Regions from separate parts of the Paenibacillus sp. FSL R5-0407 genome, predicted to be linked through region 2. Evidence: a T-box and tRNA genes for the amino acid it is inferred to sense, from the RefSeq annotation. Region 2 holds a T-box; the other regions hold tRNA genes.

Region 1 (7,852 bases), 3.9 Mb from region 2:
TAGGGAAACCTCTTTGCCGGAGCTTTTCGAGCCGCCGCCGGATCCCCCGCCGCAGCCCGTTACGACCAGCGCAGCTGCCAAAAGTGCCGTGCCCACCTTAAGCCCTGTTTTGCCAAAAGCCTTGTTCATCTTCAACATCCAAACCCCTCCTCTTTTGTGTTAAAGCGCTTTCTAATCCGCCCGGAGCCTACCCCGTATCGGTCGTTTTCCCCGGTTTCACAACATATACCTTATCTCTACTCCTTCACCGCCCCCAGCATCATGCCCGAGATAAAGTACCTTTGCAAAATTGGATACATCACAACAATCGGCAAGGTTGTAATGACGATCGTTGCTAGTTGAACCCCTTTCGTCGTCGTTTCGATGACGACCGATCCCCCGATATTCTGCATCGACTGCGTCTGGGACTGAACGATAATCTCATACAGCTTCATCTGCAGCGGATAGAGGGCCTGATCGGTAATGTACAGCTTGGTCGTCATGAAATCGTTCCATTGTCCGACCCCGTTAAACAAGGCGATCGTCGCCATGGCCGGCATCGACAGCGGAATAAATATTTTCAGGAAAATGCGCCAGTCTCCGGCCCCGTCGATCTTGGCCGACTCTTCCAGCGAATCCGGGACATTTCGGAAGAAATTCATCAGGATGACCACATCGTAGTAACTGAACAGCGCAGGGATGATATACACCCAGAAGCTGTTGAGCAGCCCCAGCGATTTAATCAGCAAGTAGGTCGGAATCATACCGCCCGAGAAAAACATGGTGATCACGCCCATCGCCACATAGAGCTTGCGGCCGCGGACATATTTTTTGCTCAGACCGTAACCGATCATGGCGCAGAAGAAAACGTGCGTAATGACGCCGAGAAATGTTTTTGAGATCGAAATAAAGAAGGATTGCCAGATGCTCGTATCCCGAAAAACAGCCTGGTAGTTCTCCAATGAAAACTCCTTCGGCCAGAAGACGAAGCCCCCCTCAGCCAGCGATTTGCCGGAACTGAAGGATGAAACGATGACGTTCCAAAGCGGTACCACGATGATGATCGTAAAAATACTTAGTAAAATCAGATTTATCGCATCAAAGACCCGGCTATCGAGATCTTGTTTAGCCACCGTTCTGCTCACTCGGATGCCCCCTTACTAAAGCACGGATTGATTATCGTTCAATTTGCTGGTGACCTTGTTTGCCGTGACTAACAGAATGACGGACACAATCGAGACACCCAGGCCGACCGCCGTAGCGTAGGAAAAGTCGCCTTGCGTCATCCCCATGCGGTAGACGTAGGAGTTAATGACTTCCGCTCGGGCCCGGTTCTGCGAGTTCATCAGCACCAGCGTTTGATCCAGGTTGGAGCCGAGCAAGCCGCTGATCGTCAGAATCAGGTTCAAGCTGATGATCATTTTCATGTTCGGAATGGTGATGTTCCAGATTTGCCGCAGCCGGCTGGCTCCGTCAATCTTGGCCGCCTCGTAGTAGGTCGGGTCGATCTTCGACATAATCGCCAGATACAGAATGGTTCCCCAGCCCGCTTCCTTCCAGATGTCGGACAACGTGGCGATCCACCAGTACTTGCCGGCATCCAGCATAATATTGTGAGGTTGAGAGATCACGCCGAGATCCAGGAGCAGCTGATTGAACATCCCTGTCGTTGAGAACCAGGTAATCAGCATCCCGCCGAGCACGATCCAAGACAGAAAGTGCGGCAGATAGGAAACCGTCTGAACGATCTTTTTGAATCGGGTATGACCGACTTCAAAGATCATGATCGCCAGCACAATCGGAATGACGAAACCGATCAACAGCTTCAGAAAGCTGATCCCCAGTGTATTGACGACCGAATCCCAGAAATATTTGTCGGACAGAATGATTTTGAAATTTTCCAGTCCCACCCACGGGGCCGTGTCCAACGTATCGATGACCGTGTAGTTTTTAAAAGCGATCGTCAGTCCATAAATCGGAATGTAACAAAAAATAATCATAAAAATGACGCCAGGCAAAATCATTGACTGCAGTTCCCATTGTCTCCCGTAGTCGACCATAAAGTCTCTAATCCTTTGCCCCATGGGCTTTCTCTGCTCCAAATGCGCGTCTGATTTGGCCATCCCTTGGTCCCCCTTTTGGCTTCCATGCAATAAAAACGTTTTTATTTTCACATATAAAAATCTATCCCTGGCCCCGCCAAATTTTCGCGGATTCTTCAGAATACAGCCTTCTTACTCTTGGCCAAGGTCGTTTCTTTGGATTTTCACTTGGCTTGATCCTCTGACAACCAGTTCTCCCGCCAACTTCTGCTTCTTGCCCTGCTCCTTCTTCTGAATCATGCGTACCAAATGGTCGATGGCGAGCACGCCCTGCCTGGCGATCTGGTTCCTTACCGTTGTTAATGGAGGCGTGAAGTATTGGGCGATATCGATATCGTCAAACCCGACCACGCTGATGTCTGCAGGAACGTCGAATCCATGGGATTTCAGCGCGCGAATACAACCGATCGCACTCAAGTCGTTCCCCGCCAGGAACGCATCCGGCAATTTGTCCGGGTGCATATGAAGAAATGATTTTACCGCGTTGTAGGTGCCTTCTTCCTCAAAATAACCTTGGAGCACATAATCTTCATCCACGAGTAACTGATGCTCCCGCAAGGCCTCCAAGTAACCGTCCCTCCGCTGCACGCTGTCGAACATCGTGTCCACGCCGGAGATATAAGCGATTTTCTTGTGTCCGAGACTGATCAAGTATTTGGTTGCTTCGTAACCGGCCACGAAGGAATCGAAAATCACGCTGCCCATCGTTTCATTCTCCAGAAACCGATCCAGAAACACGGCCTTGATCTTTTCCTTCATCATCATGCTGACGTCTTCATCATCGATACGCAATTCCTCATAAATAATGACGCCGTCGACCCGCCGGCCCAAAATATTGCTCATTATGACCTGTTTGTCGCGGGTTACAAATACGTTCAGCCCATAGCCGAGCCGGTCGCATTCGCGGGCCATCGATTCAACCAGCGTATAGAAGTAGGGACCCGATACGCTGGTTGTAAAGAAGCCCAGCATTTTCGTTTTGCCTGTTTTAAGCTGCTTGCCGTTCAAATTCGGAACATAATTCATTCGTTTCGCCACGTTTAGCACATGCGATTTGGTCTCGGGGTTCAAAACATCGACATTGTTTAACGCATTGGAAACTGTCGAGATCGATACACCCGCCTCTCGAGCCACATCCTTGATGGTAACCTTACCCATATCCAATCTTCCTTTTTATAAAAACGTTTTTATAATTCTAAATTAGCATAGAAGCGCTTTCATGACAATGCCTATTTTACAAAAATAGTTCTCGTCTACCACTCTCGCCCGTTCTCCATATGTTCCCTTGAAACTATTTTAGAGAACTTGCTTGCTTTTTAAACTCGTATGTCATATAATCATTTTTGCTACGCTAAATGGATGTAACTAATTCATACAACTTGCGCCCGTGGTCCAATGGATATGACGTAGGCCTCCGGAGCCTGAGATCGAGGTTCGATTCCTCGCGGGCGCGCCATTATACTTATCAGCAGATTGCTGGATATCATATGTTTTACCCACTAACCCTTATGCACGGGTTTTTTTATTACACAGAGTTTGACTTTCTTTGACTTTCTGTTTTAAATTGTTTATTATGAGGTTAATATTCATCGATTCCGTCAATTCTGAAATTGATTGAACCGATTTCGTTCACATGGTTGATCCAACTAATAAGGAGGTTTTATCGGTGAGTTATATTCCTATGGTCGTTGAACAAAGTAACCGCGGTGAGCGCGCTTATGACATTTACTCCAGACTGCTGAAGGACCGCATCATTTTCCTGGGTTCTCAGGTGAATGACGTCGTCGCAAATGCGATTATTGCGCAAATGCTGTTTCTGGACGCGGAAGAACCGGGCAAAGACATCCATCTCTACATTAACAGCCCTGGCGGTTCCATTACAGCCGGGATGGCCATTTTCGATACGATGCAGTTCATTAAGTCCGACGTCTCCACCATTTGCGTGGGTCTCGCGGCTTCCATGGGCGCTTTCCTGCTGAATGCCGGCGCCGAAGGCAAACGCTACGCGCTGCCGAACAGCGAGATCATGATTCACCAGCCGCTCGGTGGAGCCGAAGGCCAGGCTACCGATATCGAAATCCGGGCACGCCGCATTCTGAAGATGCGCGACAAGCTGAACAAGATCTTGGCCGAACGCACTGGCCAGCCGCTGGACCGGATCGAGAAGGATACGGACCGTGACTACTTCATGAGCGCGGCCGAAGCTAAAGAATACGGCCTGATCGATCGCGTCATCGAAAAAGTTACGCCACAAGGCGTATAACTGTATTTAACTTCATACGTTAATAAAGCCAAGGACCGTCCCAGAAGTGTATATCACGCTCGCGGGGCGGTCCTTTGTATAATTTCAATGGCTCGGCACGATAACTGGAAAACCTACAGTTAATTCCCATCAGTTCAAGCTTTTTTGGATATTAAATGTAAAACCTGTAGTTAATCCTTCTTTACGGACTTCCAAAGTGGTTAGATAGTGAAAATAGCTGGAGGTTTTCCAGATATTTTCGAAAATCGGGGGCAGACTGGCAAATTAGCTGGAGAAATTACAGTTAATCTACTTTCCTTGAGGGACCCGGCAGGCAGTGCCGGGCTTCTTTTTATTTTCGGTAAACGATATTATGGCGTGATTACCCTTTTCATGCGCATCGTCACTTTGCCGGGTTGCCTTGCATTTTCGCCGATTCGGTGAAAAAATATGAGCAGAGAAGTTAGCCACCCACCAACTAAGGAGTGAACAAGATGAGCCATACCCACGATGAACAATGGACCGAGGTTCGCCGGACGCTTGCCCAAGTGGCCACCGGAACAAAGAAGGCCGATCTGGTCGTTAAAAACGGTACCCTCGTCAACGTATACACCGGACAGCTTCAGGCTCATACCGACGTGGCTGTCGCCGCAGGGCGGATCGCTTATGTCGGCGATGCCAGCCATACGATCGGCCAAGATACGGTCGTACTGGACGCGAAGGGACGGTTTATCGCCCCGGGTCTACTGGACGGGCATATGCATGTCGAGAGCACGATGCTCTCGGTCACCGAGTTCGCCAAAGCCGCATTGGCGAAGGGCACCACCGGCATTTTCATGGACCCTCATGAAATCGCCAATGTGTTTGGAGCCGACGGCGTACGCTGGATGCACGAAGAGGGGCGTGCTTTGCCGCTGAAGGTATACACAACCTTCCCTTCGTGCGTGCCCGCCACGGACAATCTCGAGGACGCCGGAGCCGAGCTGAACGTCGCCGATATCGAGGACGGAATGACCTGGGAAGGCGTCGAGGGTCTCGGCGAAGTGATGAACTTCCCGGGCGTCGTGTACGGCGACCCCAAAATGACCGGCGAGATCGCCGCGACATGCCGGGCAGGCAAGGCGGTCACCGGGCATTTCCCGAGCGAGGACGAGCCGATGCTGCAAGCGTACATCGCCTCAGGGGTTACGTCCTGCCATGAGACGGTCACACGGGAGCAAGGACTGCTGAAGCTTCAGCTAGGCATGCATCTCATGATCCGCGAGGGCTCCGCCTGGCATGATGTGAAGGAAGTGATCAAGGTCGTGACGGAAGATCACGTGCATCCGGGCAACATCATGCTGGTTACGGACGACGTTTACCCGCAGACCCTGATCGAGAAGGGTCATATGAACCACGTCGTCCGCCGGGCCATCGAGGAAGGCGTCGAGCCGGTCACCGCCATCCAGATGGGCTCGATCAACACGGCCCGCTATTTCCGGGTCGACGGTGAAGTCGGCGGCATCGCGCCGGGCAAATGCGCCGATCTGCTGCTGATCGACAGCCTGAAGGACATGGAGCCGTCCACCGTCATCACGGACGGCAACGTGGTGTTTGACGGCGGCGCGCTGCAAATGGCCTTCCCGGCCTATGCTTATCCGGAAGCCGCACGGCAGTCGGTGCATTTGGCACGGCCGCTGGAGACACGCGACTTCGCGCTGGCGAGCAGCCGTAAGGACGGGGCCGCCGAAACGGAAGTGAACGTCATCCGCGCGATCGAGAACAGCGCACGGACCGCACGCGGCACTGCACGCCTCCCCGTGAAGGACGGCTTTATTCAGTCAAGCCTGGAGCAGGACGTCATTACGCTGGCCTGTATCGACCGCCATCACGGTACCGGGCAGATTTCGCTCGCCTTCGCGCAGGGCTTCGGACTGGAGCGGGGCGCGGTGGCATCGACCGTAGCGCACGACAGCCATAACCTCCTGGTCATGGGCACCAATCCGGAGGATATGGCCTTCGCCGCCAATGAATTGGCTAAACTCGGCGGCGGCATGATCGCCGTTCTGGACGGACAGATCCTAGCCTCCGTGTCGATGGTTATCGCCGGATTGATGTCCGATCAGCCGCTGGAGATCGTTGTAAAGGAAGTCCAGGCGCTGGAGCAAGCGTGGAAGACGCTGGGCTGCGAGCTGAACGCGCCATTTATGACGTTCTCGCTGATCGCCCTGCCGGTGATCCCCGAGCTGCGCATCACCAACCGCGGCTTGGCGGACGTCGACAAGTTCGAGCTGATCCCTGTAGAGATCGGATAATTAAGCTTCATTAATATAGGGGCGTCCCTTGGTCAGCTATGATGACCAGGTGACGCCCCTTCATTTTTAATAAATCTTGATGGAAGATGTAATGTCGCTCCAGCCTTCCGGCGTCAGGGACGAGTCGTCCACCGTGCGAACCTGCTTGTTCCCGAGGAAATGATCATGCTCATAGAGCTCTACCGTAGCTCCTCCAAATACCCGAAGCGAAGTGATATCGTCGTTCTGAATTCCCGCTTGGCGCAGTTGGTCCAGCGTGTAAGAGCCCGGAGCCAGCGTGACCGCATACCCGCCATAGCTTCCGTCCTTGTAGAAGACAGCTCCCTTCTTCAAGCCGTAAGCCTCCAGCTCATAAATGCGTGCAGCGGTATCCGTCGAAAGGTTCCCCGCATCCGTAATGTAGACCCTGATATACCGCCCGAAGGTATTGACCTCATGGAGCGTAATATCCTTGGTGTTCCCGGATACGGCAGAAACATCGGTCCAGCTTGTGCCGTTGTCGCTGACCTGAATCACAAAGTTCCTCGTATTGATCTTCCGGTTCTCCCCTCCTGCACCCGCATGCTTCACGACGAACCGATACAGGTTATGGCGCTCGCCCAGATCAATCCGTAGCCAGTGCGGTTCAGCGCCGGTAGCGCACCACTTGCTGTTACTCAGAACGGTCCCGTCAATCGCCTTGCCAGGTGGCTCTGCCTGCACATACCCGTCGGCCGTTGCCGTTCCTTGCCTCGCAACGTTCACGTATCCCCCTGCCAAGGCTTTGCCCGTCACAGGAATGTCGACCACGGCTTGAACAGGGTAATGATCCGACGGATACAGGCCATTCTCATTGTAGCGGTTGATCTCAATCGATTGAATGGCCGACGCTCCGCGATGGAAAATCCAATCGATATGGTGCCCTGATATGTTGCCGTTATAATTGCTGACCGTCGATGCATTGACCAGCGACTGTCCCTTTTGAAGCCACATATCATTGAAAGCCGATTGTTCCAAAGTGGTGAAGGCAGCCTCTGTCTCCGGCGCATTGAAATCCCCTCCGATGAAGACCGGCGTATCTGCGGAAGGAACGATCTCCGCTACCCGGTCCAGAATCAATTGGGAGGATAACGTCCGACTGGCGGCATCCAAGGAATAGTGAGTGTTGAAATAGTAGAACACGGTGCGGGAATTGTCCTTGGCCTGGAATTTGGCCCAGGTGCAGATCCGAGGCCACTTATCAGCTTCGGAGTATC
Region 2 (7,852 bases):
TGTCGACCGCAGCATCCAGTACGCGTTTGGAAGCTTTCCAAATATCACGGCCTGTGCCGTCACCCTCGATAAAAGGAATGATCGGATTGTTAGGTACTTGCAGCTTGCCGTTCTCGATAACGATTTTTTCCCCTTCGGTAGGAAGGCTGAACTTTTCTAATTGCAACATGTCTATGGTTTCCTCCTCATAATAATTTGGCGTAGCTCAATTTTCTCGTTACGGTATTCATTTTAACATAAATGGCAACCCGGTTACCCGGGTTGGCCAAGTGTTTATCTTAGATCGATCGGAATGTACTGCTGATTGGTCGCTCCCGTATATTCCGCGCGCGGGCGGATAATGCGGTTGTCGTCCAGCTGCTCCAGAATATGCGCGGTCCATCCGGAAAGGCGGCTGATCGCAAAAATCGGAGTAAACAGATCCATCGGAATGCCCAGCATCGTATAAACGGAAGCAGAATAAAAGTCGACGTTCGGCTTCAGTCCCTTTTGGCCGGTAACGAGCTCTTCCACTTTGACCGAGATGTCATAAAGCGTGGTGTCTCCCTTCATCAGCCCGAGCTGGCGGGACATTTTTTGAAGGTGCTTCGCCCGCGGATCCCCGTTCTTATAAACGCGGTGGCCGAAGCCCATGATTTTCTCCTTGTTTGCGAGTTTGCTCTGAATGTAAGGCTCAGCCTTATCCAGGGTGCCGATTTCGCTCAGCATCCGGCTGACGGCTTCGTTAGCTCCCCCGTGAAGCGGCCCTTTCAGCGTTCCGATTGCGGAGGTCACGCCGGAATAGATGTCCGACAACGTAGCGATCGTAACACGAGCCGAGAAGGTGGATGCGTTCAGTTCATGATCCGCATGCAGCACGAGTGCTTGATCCAGTGCGTGAACGGCTACCGGGTCCGGTTCTTGACCGGACAGCATGTAAAGGAAATTATGAGCGATGGATACGCCTTTCAGCGGAGCGACCGGCTCATTCCCTTCGCGGATCCGGGCAAAGGCGGCTATCAATGTAGGCAGTTGGGCTTGCAGCTTGATCGCCTTTTTCTGATTGCTTTCCCGGGTATTGTCGTTAGCAAGCTCATCATACAAAGCAAGAGCCGACACAGCCGTACGCAGGACAGCCATCGTGTTGGCGTCTTTTGGATACAACTTCATTTGCTCTAGTACCGCTTCAGGAACCGGAGCATAATCGCTTAGCTGCTCCTGCAGGGTTGCCAATTGGTTTTTGGAAGGCAGCTTGCCGTACCAAAGCAAATAAGCAGTCTCTTCGTAGCTCGCACGTTCCGCCAGGTCGTCAATGTTAATCCCGCGATAAGCGAGAACCCCGTCGTGGATGGAACTGATCGATGAAGTAGCTGCCACAATACCTTCGAGGCCTTTGGTAGCTGTCATAATACATCTCTCCTTTGGAACCGAAATATGAGCCAAACAAGCCAATGAAAACATTTTCAATTTAAAAGTTTAAAATTTTCAGAGCTGCGCAATACGTAGCCCGTAATGACAAAAAAATGAAACATTTATGGCCTGCAAAATAATCATACTGGATTTTAGAGATCAAAGGAACACGTTCAACGCGGACATCTGCATCAAATTGTTTTATCACGTATATAAATATTTTTTTGTAATCGTTTTCGTTAGCAACGACAATTGTCACATACCAAATTCCAATTTATGTATATATAGTAATATTTTTTTGAGAGAGGTAACCGTGATCCTTGTTTCCGGAATATAAAAATAGGCTAAGTAATAGGGTAGAAGAGGACCTGTCCGGAAAAGAGGGATGTCGTTTGGATCATGTGATGACAAAGCGCCTGCTGCGCGGCAGTTGGGTATGTATCGTACTGATCGCGCTGACCGCTCTATTCTATTGGCTGTTGCCGTTAATTTATCCGTTCCTGATCGCCTGGCTGATCGCCTACGCCATGAATCCGCTCGTCCGCTGGCTCCAGTCCGCGGCAAAGCTGCCTCGATGGCTGGCTGTTACCGCCTCGCTGCTTCTATATTTCGGCAGTGCCGGCATCGTTCTCTCCGCGGCCGTTACCCGGCTTGTAAAAGAACTGATTACCTTGGCCGAGTCGCTGGACCTCCACATAGAGGAATGGAGAGGCTGGTTCGTCGAATGGAGCCAGAGCGAGGGAATTCAAAATATTATTAATGAGATCAACAGTTTTATCGCAAGCAATCCCGGCTATGAAAATACGATCAACAAAAATATCGACAACACTACAGCAACGGTAAGCTCCGCTATTTCACGCCTCCTCAGCGGGTTTCTGAGCGGGATCGTGAACCTGCTCACCTCGCTGCCGAATTTGGGTGTCATTCTGATCGTCATCCTGCTGGCGACTTTTTTTATCAGTAAAAATTGGGAAAGAAACATGCGTTTTCTTGTCGGCCTAGTTCCTTCCCCGTTCCGAAAAACCGGAAGCGAGGTATGGAAAGACCTGCAAAAAGCGCTCTTCGGGTATCTTCGCGCCCAATTCATCATGATATCGATTACCGCAGTTATCGTTCTAATCGGACTGCTCATTCTGCGCGTGGATTCGGCTTTCACCTACGCGATCCTGATCGGCTTTGTGGACCTGCTTCCTTATCTTGGCGTCGGAACGGTGATGGTTCCCTGGCTGGTGTATGCCTATATGTCGGGCGACACGGGCTTCGGCATCGGATTGTCCATTCTGTATGGCATCATCCTGGTGGCAAGGCAATTGATCGAGCCTAAAGTACTGGCCAGCAGCGTCGGGCTCGATCCTTTGCCCACCCTGATCTCCATGTTCGTCGGCCTGAAGCTGTTCGGAGTGCTCGGACTGATTATCGGCCCGGTTTCTTTCGTTGTTTTTGGGGCAATCGTTCGTGCGGGCGTACTTCGCGACCTGCGTAACTACATCGTAAACGGAAGGCTGCGATAATCGTGTACGATAGACCTACATCTCTTCGGGAGCCTGCAGCCCGATCAGCTTGAGTCCGTTTCGAAGCGTAATTCGCACCCCTTCCACCAAAGCAAGCCTTGCCGTGCGTAAATCGGAGTCTTCGACTAATATCGGACAATCATGATAAAACCGGTTAAAAGCCTGGGCCGTATCCACGAGATAACGGGTGACCATGGACGGTTCCATTTTGGTTGCGGCTTGCTCGACTCTCTCGGTAAAAAGAGACAGTTGCTTGACAAGAGCAAACTCGGCTTCCCCGGTGACAAGCGAAGAATTAAAGTCTAAGAATTGGCCCGGCGCCGCAGCCGTCTTCCGCCCCGCTTCCCCCACCGCTTTCCGCAGCACACTGCAGGCTCTCGCATAGGTATACTGAACATAAGGCCCGGTCTCTCCTTCAAAGCTGAGCGCATCCTCCCAGGAGAACACGATATCCTTGATCCGGTTCGCGCTCAAATCATTGAAAATGACCGCGCCGACCCCGACCTGTCTTGCCACTTCTTCCTTGCTCTTCAGCCCGGGGTTCTTCTGTTCAATAATATCCCTGATCTTCGAAACAGCCTGGTGCAAAAGATTCTCCAGCTTGACGACATTGCCCTTTCTCGTCGAAAGGCTTGCCCCTTCCAGGCTTACACGTCCGAATGGAACGTGGACCAAGTCCTCCGCCCACTCGTAGCCCATCAATTCCACAACTTTAAACCACTGGCGGAAATGCAGGCTCTGCGAGTAATCCGTAACATAAACAGCCTTATGAAATTGATAGGCACTCTTCCTGTACAAAGCCGCCGCTACATCCCGCGTATGGTAGAGCGAGCTCCCGTCCTGTTTCAGCATGAGAGCCGGGGCCATCTCGTAATCCTCCAGCCTGACCAGCCAGGCTCCTCCGTCTTCTTCAAGCAGCTCCTTTTGCTTCAGTTCGCGGATGACGGGCTCCAGTTTGTCATTATAAAAGCTCTCCCCGGTGACGTGATCAAACCGAATGCCGAGCAGATCGTAAATTTTTTCGAATTCGGCCAGGCTAAGTTCCACGAATTCACGCCAAATCTTTAACGCCTCCGGATTGCCCTGCTCTATTTTCGTGAACCACGATCTTGCTTCGTCATCCAGTCCGGGATTCTTATCGGCCTCCTCATGAAAACGAACATACAGACTCAGAAGTTCATCGATGGCCCCCTCCTCCAGCCTTTTCGGATCTCCCCACATCCGATAAGCCGTGATGAGCTTGCCGAACTGGGTACCCCAGTCGCCGAGATGATTGACCCCTATGCAGGTATATCCCAGAAACGAAAATATGTGATAGAGCGCGTTTCCGATCACCGTGGACCGAAGATGTCCGACATGAAATGGCTTTGCGATATTGGGAGAAGAAAAATCGATAACAATCGTTTTTCCCTTTCCGATGTTTTGCGAGCCAAAGCGATCCCCGGAGGACAAAATTCCGCTAATAACTTGGTCTCCAATAACTGCCGGATCCAAATAAAAGTTCAAGTACCCCGACACCGAGGAGGTCCGGGCTATTTCACCGGGCTTCTCATCCCTTCCCTGAATACCGGCCTCCAGTTCATCCGCAATGGCCGCTGGGGACTTGCGGAGACGTTTGCTCAATTTGAAACAAGGCAGCGAAATGTCGCCCATCGTGTTATCCGGCGGGTACTCCAGCAACGCGAGCACCTCTTCCTCAGAAATTCCGTCCAGCAAAGGGGACAATTTTGCGGCAATCGTCTTTTTGAACAACTCCATTACAGCGACGCTCCTTCCAATTGTTAAAATACAAAAAGCCCCCGTCTCAAATAAGAGACGAGAGCTTGAAATTCCCGCGGTACCACTCTAAGTGCTGAAACTTGCATCAGCCACTCTGTAGGATAACGGCCAACCACCGGATTTGCCTACGTTAAGCCGCCCAATACCGGCTTCAATTCGGCAAACCATCTCCCGGGTCCGATTCCTTCGCGGCCTCCATACCGGCTTCCACCCTTCCGGCTCGCTGTCATGGATTCACGCAACATACTATCCCGTTCACAGATATTAAGAAAATAATTGGAACTTAATATATAGCAAAATCAAAGAAAAGTCAACGCCGGAAAAAAGTGATCGAGCCGTCCTTGATTTTTTTGCCGATCCACTTCATTAGCAATAGCCGATATAGCGGCCGAGTCAACGGAAAGACCATTGTAAATCCGATGATATCGGTCACGAAACCCGGAATCAGCAGCAAAATTCCTCCGCCGAATACGCACATTCCCTCAATCATAGTCTTGCCCGGAATCTGCCTGCCGTTCATCTGCGCCTTCGCATCCGCAAGCACTTTTCGCCCTTCAAACTGCATCATTAAGCCGCCGATAACCGATGTGGCCAATGTCAAGAAGATCGTTTTGCCTACGCCCAGTCTTTCCGCAACTTCCACATAACCCCAAAATTCAACGATCGGGACCACAACAATCAAAACGGCTATCCATTTACGCATATAATAACTCCTTTTTCTTGCAGCATATCTACTTTATGATGCCGACAATCGATTCTAAGAGTATTGTACCGTTTTGGTTTAGCAGAATCAAAATTTACTCGCTTCCTCAAAAGCCGCATACCAATCAGGGAAAACCTTTTTAAACTGGACCGGTTTAAAATCCTCTCGCCGGACCACATAGTGAGTGGAGACGCCTTCTACGCATAACTCCCCTTCCCCGTTCCAGACTTCATAACCGTATTCGGTCTTTACCCCGCCGTTATTTCTGATCCATGTCTTTAACAGGACTTCGTCTCCGTAACGGATGCCTTTCTTGTACTCGATCCGCATTTCCTGCACGGGTGAAATATAGCCAGCCTGTTCCATATGGATATAATTGAAGCCCAAATCCTCGATCAGCTTGGTTCGGCCGGCTTCAAACCATCCCAGATAATGAGCATGATAAATAATCCCCATCATATCGAATTCAAAATATTTAGGCTTGATTTTCAATTCACTGATATACATCATGATTACGCCCCTTTTGCCGAGAATATCCGCTTTTCAGCGCATTATGAATCCATAGTTCTTAATATATCAAAAAAGCAATGGGATGACCGTTTCCGGACGTCCCATTGCTTTCAAGTATATGGTTGCTATTATTTACGGACTTGGCCGATTTTAACCAAATTCGTCGAGCCGGAACGGCCCAGCGGAATACCCGCTGTAATAACAACGAGGTCGCCTTCTTTAACGAGGCCGGAGTCCAATCCGCCCTTCATGGCGTTATCAAACATCTCATCGGTGGAAGTAGCTACTTGACCCTTCACCGGTGTCACACCCCAATTAAGGGCAAGACGGCGGCAAGTTTGGTCAACGGTAGTTACAGCGATGATTGGGGCTTTTGGACGGTATTTCGATACCATACGAGCCGTATAGCCGGTTTCGGTCGAAGTGATGATCGCTTTGGCATTCAACTCCAGAGCGGAGTTAGCAACCGCTTGGCTGATCGCTTCGGTAACCGTTGTTTGTTGTGCATTGCTTTGTTTAATGAAAATTTCACGATATTCCAAAGCGGATTCCGCTTTTTCTGCGATGCGGGACATCGTCAGAACGGATTCTACAGGATATTTCCCTGCAGCTGTTTCTCCGGACAGCATGATAGCATCTGTACCGTCGAAGATCGCGTTCGCTACGTCACTCGCCTCAGCGCGTGTAGGTCTTGGGTTGCGCTGCATGGAATCCAGCATTTGAGTAGCTGTGATTACAGGCTTGCCAGCGCGGTTACATTTTTCGATCATGCGTTTTTGCGCGAGAGGCACGTCTTCAGCTGGAATTTCCACGCCAAGGTCACCGCGCGCTACCATCAGACCGTCGGACACTTCCAAAATTTCATCCAGGTTATCGACACCTTGCTGGTTCTCGATTTTGGAGATGATTTGGATATGAGTTGCATTATGACTTTCCAGCAGCTCGCGAATTTCGAGCACGTCGCTGGCTTTACGAACGAAGGAAGCCGCAATGAAATCGACGCCTTGTTCGATCCCGAATTTGATATCGTTAGCATCTTTCTCTGTGATGCCTGGCAGGGAAATGTTTACGCCGGGTACGTTTACGCCCTTCTTGCTCTTGATCGTACCGCCGTTGACGATGCGGCACTTGATTTCCGTTCCTTGAATATCCACTACAGTCAAACCGATCAAACCGTCGTCGATCAGAATGGTCGAACCCACTTCCACGTCTCCAGGCAATTCTTTGTATGTGATGGAGAGGCGGTCTTTGTCGCCGAGAATTTCTTCTGTAGTCAGCGTGATGAACTCATCTTGCTCAAGCTCAATCGGTTCTTCCTTCAATTTGCCGGTGCGGATTTCAGGACCTTTTGTGTCCAGCAGTATGGCGATTGATTTCCCCAGCTCTTCGCTCGCTTGGCGGATCGTTTTGATCCGGTTGCCATGCTCCTCAAAATCTCCATGGGAGAAGTTCAGGCGAGCGACATTCATCCCGGCCATGATCAGTTTCTTGGTGTTGTCTAACGATTCGCTTGAAGGACCGATAGTACAGACGATTTTTGTTTTGCGCATTTTGGGTTTCCTCCGTTTATTAAGTTCTCTCTATACATCTTTTCCAACAACTAAATTTACTACAAAATACCCGTTTTGTATAGGAAGTTTCTCATATTGTAACAGTCTACCTAGTCATTACCCACTAGGGACGAATCTATAATGGATTCTTCCACCTGTACGGGATTCTCTTTTGGCGTTCCTTCGGCGAACTCACCGATTTTGCGGAATTTGCGGTAACGGTCTTCTACCAGCTCGTCCGGGTTCATTACGGTAAGCTCTTCCAAATGTCGGATTAGCCCGTCCTTGATCGCCGATGCCGTAGTCTCATAATCCCGGTGAGCGCCGCCTTTCGGCTCCGGTACGATCTCCTCGATCACTTCCATTTCCAGAAGATCCTGAGCGGTAATTCTCATTGCCTCAGCCGCTTG
Region 3 (7,852 bases), 2.2 Mb from region 2:
TCATCTGCTCCAGGCCGTCAAAGGCACCGCCACAAATAAACAAAATGTTCGTCGTATCGATTTGAATAAATTCCTGGTGAGGGTGCTTGCGTCCGCCTTGCGGAGGAACGGAAGCAACTGTACCTTCCAGAATCTTCAGGAGAGCCTGTTGTACGCCTTCCCCGGAAACGTCGCGGGTGATGGATGGATTCTCCGACTTGCGCGCCACTTTATCGATTTCATCGATATAAATAATGCCGCGTTCCGCCTTCTCCACATCATAATCGGCAGCTTGAATCAGCTTCAGCAGGATGTTCTCTACGTCTTCACCGACATAACCGGCTTCCGTAAGGGAAGTCGCATCGGCAATCGCAAACGGCACATTCAAAATTTTAGCCATCGTCTGCGCTAACAGCGTCTTACCGGAACCCGTAGGTCCAAGCAAGAGAATGTTACTCTTTTGCAGCTCGACGTCTTCAATTTTGCTTTGCGTATTTACGCGCTTGTAATGGTTGTAAACGGCAACGGAAAGAGACTTTTTGGCCTGTTCCTGCCCGATTACGTATTGATCCAGAATGTCGCGGATTTCCTTCGGCTTCGGAATCTCTTTCAGATCGAGCTCCTCTTCATGGCCGAGTTCCTCCTCCACGATTTCCGTGCACAATTCGATACATTCGTCGCATATATAAACGCCCGGTCCGGCAACGAGTTTCCGGACTTGTTCCTGCGATTTGCCGCAGAACGAGCATTTCAACTGTCCTTTTTCGTCGTTGAACTTAAACATGTAAACACCCCTTTAAGATTTAATGGGCTTGTTGATGACCTGGTCGATGATCCCGTAGGCCTTAGCCTCTTCCGCGCTCATAAAGAAATCGCGATCCGTATCGCGCTGAATTTTTTCAAGGGGTTGACCCGTCCGGTCCACATAGATCTGATTCAGCTTCTCCCGTGTCTTGATAATCCAATCGGCATGAATTTTGATATCCGCCGCCTGACCTTGAATTCCTCCGAGCGGCTGATGAATCATCACTTCGCTGTTTGGAAGCGCGTAACGCTTGCCGGGAGCGCCTGCCGTAAGCAAAAGCGAACCCATGCTGGCAGCCATACCCATGCAGATGGTCGACACATCAGGTTTGATATATTGCATCGTATCATATATACCCATCCCGGCAGTAACAGAACCACCTGGAGAGTTAATGTACAGATGAATGTCTTTTTCCGGATCTTCCGCGGCCAAAAACAACAATTGGGCAATCACGAGATTGGCTACGTCATCGTCAATCGCGTTGCTGAGAAAAATAATGCGATCCTTGAGCAGTCTCGAATATATATCGTAAGACCGTTCTCCCCGGTTAGTTTGTTCTACGACCATAGGTACCAGACTCATGTGACCAACCTCTTTTCTTTTTTGAATTTTCTTATGCCCAAACATATTTTATCACGTTCAAAGGCGCATGTCATTTTTCACACATTACAGTTTATGTCCTTGGGAATACAATATGTAACCGGAGGTTTGTCCGGATAACCACTTGGAAATAATTGTATGTCGAAAAGTGAAAAATTAAGGCACGCATTTTATATATACGTGCCTTAACATTTGCTTGTGTTATTACTCCGCGAGTTGCTCGAGCACGGAATGACAATTTTTCTACGTCTTACTTATCTTCAGCTGCAGTTTCTTCCTCTGCTTTTGGCTCGGCTTTAGCTGCTGCTTTTTTTGTTGTTTTCTTGGCTGGTTTTTCGGATTCTTCCGATTTCTCAGCTTTTTCTGCTGGAACTTCTTTCGCGTTCTCGATCAGGAATTGAATCGTTTTGCGAAGAAGCACATCCTCATTCAAGCTGCCCAGGGAACCGTTAGCGGCAAGAATGTTACGGATTTCTTCAGGGCTGCGTTTGTAAGCATCGGCCATATCCTGAAGCTCTTTGTTGATTTCTTCTTCCGTAGCTTCGATCTTCTCGGCTTTGGCGATTTGCTCCAGAACCAGGTTGTTGCGTACGCGTTTCTCGGCATCGTTCGTCATCTGACCTTGCAGGTCTTCAATCGTTTGGCCGGAGAAACCAAGGAACATATCCAGGTTCATGCCTTGAGCACGAAGACGGTTGTCGAAATCGCGAACCATGTTTTGAACTTCGCTATCGATCATGGCTTGCGGAATTTCAACTTCTGCGTTTTCGCCGATTTTGTCGACGAGTACGCGCTCGCGTTCTGCTTCGCCTTCTTTTTCCTTACGGGATTGCAATTGTTTCTTCAGGTCTTCTTTATACTCGTCCAAAGTGTCGAATTCACTAACATCTTTAGCAAACTCATCGTCCAGTTCAGGAAGCTGTTTGCGCTTGATTTCGTGAACTTTTACTTTAAATACCGCTTCTTTACCTGCCAATTCTTCAGCATGGTAAGTTTCCGGGAAAGTAACGGTTACGTCCTTGAAGTCGCCTGTTGCAAGACCCACAACTTGCTCTTCAAACCCAGGAATGAAAGTGTTGCTGCCAAGTTCGAGCGAGTAACGCTCAGCTTTGCCGCCTTCAAATGGAACGCCGTCTACGGAACCGTCGAAGTCAATTACGACAGTATCTCCGTTTTGTGCAGCTTCTTCGTCGATGACAACGAGTTCAGCATGACGCTCTTGCATACGAGTAAGCTCTTCGCTCAGTTCTTCTTCGCTGACTTCAACGTCAGTTGCAGGAACTTCGATTCCTTTGTAATCGCCAAGCTTCACTTCAGGTTTAACAGTTACTTTGGCTTTAAATTTGAAAGCTTGTCCTTTAGCGAATTGTTCTACGTCCACTTCCGGGCGGTCTACCGGGAAAATATCAGTTTGATCAACCGCTTCAGTATAAACTTCAGGAAGCAAAATATCGATGGCGTCTTGGTACAAGCTTTCCACGCCGAAGCGGGACTCAAAAATAGCCCGAGGTACTTTACCCTTACGGAATCCAGGTACGTTTACTTTCTTTACTACTTTTTGAAAAGCTTTATCCAGTGCAGCGGTAACACGTTCCGCTTCCACTTCGACCTCGAGTACGCCGAGGTTCTTCTCTATTTTTTCCCAAGTTGCTTTCATTTTATGCCTTCCCCTCCAAATTTCACTATACTTAAAATACTGAAACCGAATCGCGCGATAAAGCAGCTACCTTGGTTTCAGTATAGCTGTCTTAGTCCACGTTCAGAATAACCACTACATTATAAACAACAATACAGCTTTTTACAAGGCCCGTTCCATGGCATCCCAGCCGCATTATAGGATATTTTTCAAAAAAACAGTTTAACCGTTGGCGCCAGCCGCCACGAATTGACGCATGGAGCGGTACGCCTGTTCGTAACGAAGACGCAGGCTGTCCGTAATTCCATATAGACTGCGCAGCTCCTCATCACCGATTCCGCCGGGCAGGCTGTCGGCCACCGTTTGATGCAGCGCCGCCGCCCAGATGTCGATCATGGCTTCCTCTTCGACCAGCAGCGATTTGTAATCCATCGTTCCATAGATTGCCATTACAAATTGAGTCCACAGCTCCTGTGCAAAATAAAACAGAGTCGGATCATGCACCTGCGTCTGGTCCCCAACCCGCTCCAAAACAGTCTGAACCGGCTGCGGAAATTCTTCCGGCCTGATCGGCACCGTTTCAATCTCGATCTCTACATGCTCGCCGGAACGAAAAAACCGTATCAAGCCTTGAGTCCCCCTGCGTCGCAGCGTTTGCAGAACCCGGTACTGCAGCAGAGGATGCAATTCTGTGCTTTGCAGCCAGCCGATGAGCGCCTCGTCAACTTCCGGCTTGTCCAGATAGGACAATTGCTCCAAGGCCAGAAACGTGTGCTCGGACATCGGTTTCTCCATAACCGTATGAAGAAGCTTGTCGGCGTAATTTACATCTTCCGCAAGCTTTGCTTCAACGTGCTGCCTGGCCATGGATTCCTCGCCTTCTTCATCGTCCTCGTAACCGCCGGATTCACTCCCCTGCAGCATGGGAAAAGCATCGGTCAGCCAGTCCAGCAAAGCCTGCCATTCTTCGTAAAGCCTCGGGTCCTGTCCCTGGCATTGCAGCAAAAATTGAAGGAGCTCCGAAGCTTCAGAATAACGCTCCGTCTCCAGCATCCTAGTTAGCTCTATTTGATAAAAATCCAAAGTTTTTGGAAATAAAACAACGTTGTTGTCATTCTCGCTCTGATGATTACCGCTAATAATGGGGCCTCCCTTCGTCCGGTCTAATTCATTTGAGATTATAGCATAGAGAATATAGAAGACAAAAATCATCCTTCAATTGTACTTCTCCGTCCAAGATAGCAATTAACCTATTGCATATACTATCTGACTGTGATAATATATTTTTTGCTTCTGTTTTTTGTTTTATATGTCATGTCCCAGTAGCTCAGCTGGATAGAGCAACGGCCTTCTAAGCCGTCGGTCGGGGGTTCGAATCCCTCCTGGGACGTAGTCAAGAGCCGGTTCATTGCGAACCGGCTTTTTTCGTCCCTGGGGATGAGAACCCCTACAGGGGTTCGTCGGAGCGAGGCTATTCGCGCTTAGCCGGAGGCGCCGAGCGGAGTTTCGCGCTGGGGCGCGAGTATCCCTCCTGGGACGTAAAGTTAAAGCTCTCCTTCGGGAGAGCTTTTTGCGTTCCAGGAGGGTGAGAACCCCTACAGGGGTTCGTCGGAGCGAGGCTATCCGCGCTTAGCCGGAGGGGCCGAGCGGAGGCTCGCGCAGGGCCGGATCGCTCTATTGGATATTTCCAATAAAAATGGCTACAATCGGCCGATTTTCCTCAGTTAATTGGAATTATCCAATGACAAGCTCAGATTAAATATATAAACTGCGGTTCTCCGCAGAATTCATTGGAAATACTCTTAGGCCCCCTAATAAAACTGGAGTCCTCCTACCCAAAAAATTTATACTAGAAGTAAGGGAGAGGATCCAGTATGGGGAAAAAGCGGAAAGAAGAAATCAAAATTCAAATCGTTAAAGAAGCATTGTCTGGAATTAAGGTGGGGGTGTTGGCCCGCATGTATGATTTGCATCCTGAAACCATTCGTTTGTGGGTTAAAGAGTATCGTGATTCAATTCCAACAGAAGAAATCCCTGCAACAGATGAGCATTTGCAAGAACTACGGCGACTGCAAGATGTTGAGCAACGCTATGAAAAGGCGGTTAAAGTGCTCGGGGAGAAGGAACTCGAAATAGAGATACTTCGTGAATTATTAAAAAAGCAGAACCCCGCTTATCCGAAAAATTCGAAATAGCAGAGCAATTTATTAAGCGGGGAGAAGCAGCAGCAGTCGTTCTGCGGATCATGGGACTCTCGGAATCCACCTATTACGATCGTAAAAAGCGGATGAGTGACCCGGAAAGACGTTCCAGAGCAAGACATAGTGGACGTCCAGCGCCCGGATACTCATATACTTTTAACGGAGAACAAGTAAGTGACGACCAAATTAACAGTTGGCTTCTTGAGCTTATTGAGGGTGAGGAGCATGTTTATGGCTACAAATTTCTTGGACATTGCATCCGTGACCGATATAACGTAAGGCTGAATAAAAAGAAATCCCATCGCTTATGCAAGGAACTAGGGATCCTACAAAAAGCACGCCAACGTAAGCCGGCCCATCCACGGAGATTACCGAAAAATCGGGTGGTCACAGGATCGAATCAATTGTGGCAAATGGATATTAAGTATGGTTATGTAATCGGACGCGAACGGTTCTTTTTTGTACTTAGCATTATTGATGTATTTGATCGTGTCGTGGTTGGTCAATATAGAGGTCCTGTGTGTGAGGCAAAACATGCCGTGCAGACGCTTTGTCATGCATTGCAGAAGCGCATACAGCCAGGAGAACCCATGCCTGTAATTCGCACAGATAACGGGCCGCAATTTGTAAGTAAATTATTTGGGGATATGTGCGAGAGTCTGGAACTCATTCATGAAAGAATACCGCCACGCACACCAAACATGAATGCTTACATTGAATCCTTCCACAGTGTACTTGAGCGACATTTATTCAGTCTAAGAGACTTCATGACTTTTGAGGAAGCTTACGAGGCTTTAGATGGTTACATGGACTTTTACAACAACAGAAAAATGCATGGCAGTTTAAAAAGAATGCCTCCTGCGGTATTTTCTGTTTGGGTTAAAACGCAGGAGGATACGTCTGAATTTCATAAAGCGATGTAATTGTTTGAAATAGTGAGCTATTATGCGAACGAGCCATTTTTGGTGGGTAAGACTCCGGATTTAAGGGGCCTAGCCGAATATCCAATGAAGGTCCTTACTCAGTCTAAAAAAGAAGCTGCCCTATTGGAAATATCCAATCGACAGCTTCTAATCGCCACCAGCTACTAACTGTATTTGTCAGCACAACCGGCAGTTTTATTCACCCTTCCGGGGAAGATCCTGGATGGCGCTTCGCAATATGGAACAGGAATCGTCGAATTTCTGTTGCTCCTCCTCTGTCAAATTGAGCTCCACCACTTCCTGGATGCCGCCTTCTCCGATGATAGCCGGGACGCCGGCGCAAACGCCGCTTTGTCCGTACTCGCCTTCGAGAATGGCGGAAATGGCGATAATCTTATGTTCATCATTCAGAATGGAACGTACGATGTAGGCGAGCGCATTCCCTATTCCAAACTGAGTGTTGCCCTTCCGCGTGAAAATCTCCCATCCCGCATCCTTCGTTTTGCGCGCGATCTCGTTAAGGTCCACATCTTTGAAACGTTCCTTATGCTGGTCGAGGATTTGCAGTATCGGCTTCCCGCCGATCGTCACATGGGACCAGGCCACAAATTGGGACTCGCCATGCTCTCCTAGCGCATACCCGTTTACGCTGCGGGGGTCGATGGAGAAAACGTCGGACAACAGGGTTTTCAATCGCGCCGAGTCCAGCGAGGTTCCTGTGCCGATCACTTTGTGACGAGGAAGTCCGGAAGCCTCACGTACAATATAAGTCACGATATCCACCGGATTCGCGGCCACGACAAACACGCCGTCAAAACCGCTGCTCATGATCCGGGATACGATGTCCGAGGTGATTTTTTTCGCGTCCTCCAGTACATCCAGTCTCGTTTGCCCCGGCTTTGGATTGGAGCCGGCGGTCAGTACGACTACGTCGACATCCCTGCAATCCTCCAGATTACCGGCATGGACTTTTGTCCGGGTGGAAGTGAAATCCATGCAATGCGATAAATCGAGCGCCTGGGCTACCGCGCGGTCATAGGTTCGATCCACCATCATGATCTCATCGCAGATGGACTGATTGATCATCGAATATGCACAGGCCGCCCCGACGAGACCTGACCCCACGATAGTCACTTTTCTTGATTTCCTGGCCATCTTCCCGCCTCCATTATCAACCGGTTCCGATTTCTATGCTCAAAAGAATATCTTCCTAAATTATAACCGGAATCGACATACGTACTCCAATGATTTACTTTCATATTTTTTACACTTTTAAGTCTATTTCACACCAAATTGAGTTTCGTCCTACTAATCAGTTAAAATTGAAGATACTACATAAAAATGGAGGCGATAGAATGAGTCAATCGATATATAATTTCCAAGTTAATACCATCGACGGAAAAGAAACCACACTCGAGCCTTACAAAGGTCAGGTTTTGCTGATCGTCAACACGGCCAGCGCCTGCGGCCTGACCCCGCATTACAAAGGGCTGCAGCACCTATACAGCACTTATAAGGATCAGGGCCTCACCGTGCTCGGTTTTCCCTGCAACCAGTTCGCCGGGCAGGAACCCGGGACTGAGGAAGAGATTAAAAACTTCTGTGACTTGAACTATCAAGTAACCTTCCCGATGTTCAGTAAAATCGACGTGAAGGGCGAAAACGCTCATCCGTTATACAACTATTTGGTAGAAAACACCCCTGAGCC

Evidence for each region. The T-box of region 2 lies ahead of argS (arginine--tRNA ligase). A T-box ahead of a tRNA ligase gene usually reads a tRNA of that ligase, here a tRNA-Arg.
Region 1: it encodes a tRNA-Arg, which carries the amino acid that the T-box ahead of argS (arginine--tRNA ligase) is inferred to sense. The anticodon was not compared.
Region 3: it encodes a tRNA-Arg, which carries the amino acid that the T-box ahead of argS (arginine--tRNA ligase) is inferred to sense. The anticodon was not compared.

What each region holds. Positions count from the first base shown of each region.
Region 1 covers NZ_JBBPAX010000001.1:4,064,745-4,072,596, reverse strand. Annotated here, with positions in the region: gene NYE70_RS19290 (sugar ABC transporter substrate-binding protein) at 1-138, opposite strand, end outside; gene NYE70_RS19285 (carbohydrate ABC transporter permease) at 237-1,124, opposite strand; gene NYE70_RS19280 (ABC transporter permease) at 1,140-2,102, opposite strand; gene NYE70_RS19275 (LacI family DNA-binding transcriptional regulator) at 2,214-3,239, opposite strand; tRNA gene NYE70_RS19270 (tRNA-Arg) at 3,463-3,537, shown strand; gene clpP (ATP-dependent Clp endopeptidase proteolytic subunit ClpP) at 3,748-4,344, shown strand; gene NYE70_RS19260 (hypothetical protein) at 4,552-4,767, shown strand; gene ade (adenine deaminase) at 4,818-6,617, shown strand; gene NYE70_RS19250 (discoidin domain-containing protein) at 6,684-7,852, opposite strand, start outside.
Region 2 covers NZ_JBBPAX010000001.1:130,771-138,622, reverse strand. Annotated here, with positions in the region: gene icd (NADP-dependent isocitrate dehydrogenase) at 1-169, opposite strand, end outside; gene NYE70_RS00645 (citrate/2-methylcitrate synthase) at 274-1,386, opposite strand; gene ytvI (sporulation integral membrane protein YtvI) at 1,782-2,900, shown strand; gene argS (arginine--tRNA ligase) at 2,916-4,658, opposite strand; T-box leader at 4,709-4,947, opposite strand; gene NYE70_RS00630 (FxsA family protein) at 4,990-5,382, opposite strand; gene NYE70_RS00625 (acyl-CoA thioesterase) at 5,470-5,892, opposite strand; gene pyk (pyruvate kinase) at 6,021-7,442, opposite strand; gene NYE70_RS00615 (acetyl-CoA carboxylase carboxyltransferase subunit alpha) at 7,553-7,852, opposite strand, start outside.
Region 3 covers NZ_JBBPAX010000001.1:2,335,790-2,343,641, forward strand. Annotated here, with positions in the region: gene clpX (ATP-dependent protease ATP-binding subunit ClpX) at 1-763, opposite strand, end outside; gene clpP (ATP-dependent Clp endopeptidase proteolytic subunit ClpP) at 776-1,366, opposite strand; gene tig (trigger factor) at 1,635-3,041, opposite strand; gene NYE70_RS11105 (hypothetical protein) at 3,243-4,073, opposite strand; tRNA gene NYE70_RS11110 (tRNA-Arg) at 4,337-4,410, shown strand; gene NYE70_RS11115 (transposase) at 4,895-5,215, shown strand; gene NYE70_RS11120 (IS3 family transposase) at 5,227-6,144, shown strand; gene NYE70_RS11125 (L-lactate dehydrogenase) at 6,340-7,299, opposite strand; gene NYE70_RS11130 (glutathione peroxidase) at 7,500-7,852, shown strand, end outside.